Regions from separate parts of the Micromonospora sp. M71_S20 genome, predicted to be linked through region 2. Evidence: riboswitches for the same ligand, from Rfam matches in the RefSeq annotation. Region 2 holds a riboswitch; the other holds the start of a gene.
What was found. A riboswitch is a leader RNA that binds a small molecule or an ion and turns the genes downstream of it on or off. The one in region 2 is predicted to bind thiamine pyrophosphate.
Positions count from the first base shown of each region.

Region 1: it holds a riboswitch for thiamine pyrophosphate, as region 2 does, so the genes downstream of both, DER29_RS25600 (ECF transporter S component) here and thiE (thiamine phosphate synthase) in region 2, are expected to answer to the same signal.

Region 1 covers NZ_RCCV01000003.1:84,119-86,501, forward strand. The annotation lists gene DER29_RS25595 (ABC transporter ATP-binding protein) at 1-473, opposite strand, end outside; gene DER29_RS25600 (ECF transporter S component) at 596-1,189, opposite strand; TPP riboswitch at 1,263-1,368, opposite strand; gene DER29_RS25605 (permease) at 1,569-2,383, shown strand, end outside.
Region 2 covers NZ_RCCV01000002.1:636,157-638,539, reverse strand. The annotation lists gene DER29_RS23800 (DUF559 domain-containing protein) at 1-620, opposite strand, end outside; TPP riboswitch at 743-851, shown strand; gene thiE (thiamine phosphate synthase) at 846-1,472, shown strand; gene thiO (glycine oxidase ThiO) at 1,466-2,383, shown strand, end outside.

The DNA.
Region 1 (2,383 bases), on a different contig from region 2:
AACCCGGGGCGCAGGGCCAGCACGCCGGCCAGGGCGAGCCGCTGCTGCTCGCCGCCGGAGAGGGCGGCGGTGGGGCGGTCCCGGGGGTACGGGAAGCCGACCCGCATCAGCGCCTCGTCGACGCGGGGCCAGATCTCCCCGGCGGGGGTGCCGCGGTTCTCCAGCCCGAACGCCACGTCGTCGCCGCTGCGGGCCATCACGAGCTGGGTCTGCGGGTCCTGGAAGACGATGCCGACCCGCTCCCGGCCCTTGCGGGGGTCGAGCCCGTCGATCTCGACGGTGCCCTCCTGCTCGCCCGAGTCCTCGGGCAGCAGCCCGGCCAGCGCGGCGAGCAGCGTGCTCTTGCCGGCCCCGGAGGGGCCGAGTAGCAGCACCCGCTCGCCAACCTCGACGCGCAGGTCGACCCCCCGTACGGCCCACGCCCGCCGCCCGGCGTGCCGCCACCCGAACCCCCGCAACGTCACCGCCCCCACCGCAACCCCTCCCTCCCGGCCCGCCCGCGAGCGTCGATCATGAGGTTGGCGGCAGCCACGGAGATCCACATCGCCGTCAACCTCATGATCGACCTCGATCTCGGTGGGGGGTGGGGGCGGGGTCAGACGGGGGTGCGGTCGCGGGCGGCGGGGAAGCGGTCCAGGGCCCCCGTGGTGGCCAGGGCGCGGGTCAGGGCCCAACCGCCGGCACCGGCGACGACGGTGGCGCTGACGATGGTGAGCAGGGCGTACGGGATCCGGTAGCTGCCCAGGGCGTACTCGCTGTTCCAGACGAAGAAGTCGAACAGGGCGGCGCCGAGGCCGGTCAGCGCGCCGGCGATCAGCGCGGTGGGCAGCCGGAACGAGCGGTACCGGAACGCGGCGAAGGCCAGCTCGGCGCCGAGCCCCTGGATCAGGCCCTGCACGATGGTGACGCCGCCCCACTCCGAGCCGAGCAGCGCGGAGACCGTCGCCGCCACCGCCTCGCAGAAGAGCGCCGCGCCGGGCTTGCGGATCACCAGGCCGCCGAGGACGGCCGGGACCAGCCACACGCCGTACATGATCGCCTGGCCGGCGGGGAAGAAGGCGAACGCCGGGTCGACGGCCCGCCACAGCAGGCCCCAGGCCCAGAAGATGACGCCGAAGGCCACCGCGATCACGGCGGCGACGACGACGTCGACGGTACGCCACCGGGTGGCGGTGTTGTTGTCTCGCATGATTGCTCCCAGTCCCGAACGAGAACCAGGAGAAGACGCACGCCGCGCCCGGAACGTGCCGGACGTCGACGCGGCTGGAGGTCGACCGAACTCCCTGCGCTGGCATTACCCAGATCAGGTTCGAGGGTCTGCGGGCGGTGCCCGCACTCTCAGCGCTGTGCGCTCCCCTGTCGGATGTGAAGTTGTGGCCCGACGCTAACACCTTCGAAGATCATCGGGCAAAGTGATCTTTGCGCAGCTCACCAGCGCGTTCGATCGACGCCCCCGATCCCGGCCCGGTACTCTCGGGCGGCCACTGGGAATCCGGCAGAGGGACACGTACGTGACATCCGAGGCTGACCGCCGCGCGCCGGACGGGCCGCGCCCCGGCGCGGTGGACGTGGCCGCCCCGGGCGTACGCGAGGAGACGCCGGCGGCGCCCGGCGGCCCGGAGCGGCGGATCGGGTCGGTGGAGGTCCTCGCCGGCCTGCTGATCCTGCTGGTCGTCTTCCGCGAGCCGCTCGCCCGCGCCCTCTCCGCGCCCCGGTTGCAGACCTGGACCACCGTCTTCGTCTCGGTCATGGTGCAGGCGGTGCCGTTCCTGGTCTTCGGGGTGCTGCTCTCCGCGGTGATCGCCGTCTTCGTGCCCCGGTCGTTCTGGGCCCGGGCGCTGCCGCGTCATCCCGCGCTCGCGGTGCCGGTGGCCAGCGCGGCCGGCGTGGTGCTGCCCGGCTGCGAGTGCGGGGCGGTGCCGATCGCCGGGTCGCTGATCCGGCGCGGGGTCACCCCGGCCGCGGCGTTGGCGTTCCTGCTCGCCGCCCCGGCGATCAACCCGATCGTGCTCACCGCCACCGCGGTGGCCTTCCCCGACGACCCGGCGATGGTCCTGGGCCGGGCCGTCGCGAGCCTGGTCGTCGCGATGGTCATGGGCTGGCTGTGGCTGCGCCTCGGCCGGGCCGACTGGATCCGGCTGCCGCGCCGGCCGGAGCTGGACGACGGCCCACGCGGGCGGGCGTTCTGGGGGGCGGTGCGGCACGACGTCACGCACGCCGGCGGGTTCCTGGTGATCGGCGCGGCGGCTGCGGCCACGATCAACGTCGTGGTGCCGGAGCGCTGGTTGCAGACGCTCGCCGACGACCCCGTGCTCTCGGTGCTCGCGCTGGCCGTGCTCGCGGTGCTGCTCTCCCTCTGCTCGGAGGCGGACGCCTTCGTCGC
Region 2 (2,383 bases):
AGGAGGAGGAGGAGCCGTAACCGGGTCTCCATCGGGGACTCACTCAGGGGCTCGGCCAGCGCCAGCACCTCCCGCAGCAGCGGCAGCCCGGGCCAGCGGGGACGAGCGTCGGCGAATGCCCGCAGGGCCGGCAGCTTGACCACCCGGCGGTGCAGCAGTGCGTCGACGGCGACGAGGGCCTCGGGGCGCGGCGCCTGTCGCCCGAGGTCGAACGCCGTTCGTAGCGGCGTGGTGACCGGTAGGCCTCCGAAGCTGGTCAGATCGCTTTCCGGCAGGTTCGAACGGGTGGCGGACAGCCGGGGATGCGGACGCAGCCGCGCCGAGCGAGGAAGGAGGACGCTGACCGGAGCGTCGCGGGCCAGAAGGTCGACGCCCCACAGGTACGCGGCGCTCATCCCGGCGATCGCGGCGCCTGCGGGCAGGAGCAGGGCGACCGCATCACACCAGAGCCGATGGTCCGGTGCGCGCAGCGCGTCCCGGTGCACGTACACGTCCGGGAGGAGGCGTTGCCAGGTCGGCCCGCGCAGCATGGCGCGGCTCAGGAGTCCTTCGGCGATGGCGGTGCTGGCCCGGAACGGCAGGAAGGCGAGGCGGGGCGGTACCCGGGCGGCGGAGGGCATCCGGACAGCATCGCGTGACGGGACGGTCACGCGCCGTCCCGTCCCTCGGGTTCGAGCTGTCGGTGTGAAATCCGCGGCTCGACCTTGGCGGATCCGGCGATCCGTCGTACGGTGACACCCGCAAGTGACCCACGGGAGCCCGGTACACCGGGCTGAGAGGGGGGCTGTGAGCCCCCGACCGTCGAACCTGATCCGGGTAATGCCGGCGCAGGGAGGAGTGTTGCCGTGCCGTCCCTCGGGCGACTGCATCTCATCACCGACACCCGACCCGGGCGGGATCCGCTCGCCGTGCTGCGGGCCGCCCTCCCGGTGGCCCGCGCGGAACTGGTCGTGCAGGTCCGGGTGACCGACGACGCCACGGACCGGGAGGCGTACGACCTGGCCCGCCGGGTGGTCGCGCTCTGCGCCCGGTACGACGCCACCTGCCTGGTGAACGACCTGCTGCACGTGGCGCTGGCCGTGGGCGCAGCCGGTGGGCACGTCGGCGCGGACGACCTGCCGGTCGGGGCGGCCCGCCGGGTGCTCGGCGCGACTGCCGTGCTCGGCGCGACCGCCCGGGAGCCGGGGACGGCCGCCGAGGCGGTCGCCGCCGGGGCCAGCTACCTGGGCGTGGGCCCCTGCCACGCCACCGGCACCAAGACGGGGCTGCCGGCGCCGATCGGCCCGGCGGGGGTACGCGCCGTCGCCGACGCCGTGGACGTGCCGGTCGTCGCGATCGGCGGGGTGACCGCCGCGAGGGTGCCCGCGCTGCTGGCCGCCGGGGCGTACGGGGTGGCGGTGGTGGGGGCCCTCTCCGGGGCGGCGGATCCGGCCCGGGCGACGGCGGAGCTGCTGGGAGCACTGGGGTGCTGAACCGACCGGATGTCGCCGTGGTGGGGGCGGGACCGGTCGGGCTGGCGATCGCCTGGCGCTGCGCGCAGCGCGGACTGCGCGTCGTCGTGCACGACCCCGCCCCGGGATCCGGCGCGTCCCACGTCGCCGCCGGCATGCTCGCCCCGGTCGCCGAGGCGTACTTCGGCGAGCATGAGCTGACCGGGCTGCTGACCGCCTCCGCCGCCCGCTGGCCGGCCTTCGCCGCCGAACTGACCGCCGCCACCGGTGTGGACGTCGGCTACCGGAGCGAGGGCACGCTGATGGTCGGGCTCACCGCCGACGACCTGGCCGAGGTGCGCCGGCTGTGGGCGTACCAGCAGGGGATCGGGCTGCCGGTGACGCCGCTGCGCCCGTCGGCGCTGCGGGACCGCGAGCCGGCGCTGGCGCCCCGGGTGCGCGGCGGCGCGCTCGCCGCCACGGACCACCAGGTCGACCCGCGCCGGTTGGTGCCCGCGCTGCGCACGGCCGCCGAGCGGGCCGGCGCCACGCTGGTACCCGCCGCCGTGTGCTTCCTGTCCGACGTGGACGCCGACGTCACGGTGGTCGCGGCCGGCTGCGGCGCGGCGGCCCTGACCGGGCTGCCGGTGCGGCCGGTGAAGGGGCAGGTGGTCCGGCTCCGCGCGCCCGGCGGCGCCGCGCCGGGCTTCCGGCACGTCATCCGGGGGTACGTCGACGGCGAGCACGTCTACCTAGTCCCCCGCGACGACGGGGAGGTGGTGGTGGGCGCGACCGTCGAGGAGCGCTCCGACACCGACGTGTCCGCCGGGGCGGTGCTGCGCCTGCTGCGCGCCGCCGTCGACCTGCTGCCCGAGCTGACCGAGTACGACCTGGTCGAGATCCTTGCCGGCCTGCGCCCCGGCACCCCCGACAACGCCCCGATCCTCGGCCCC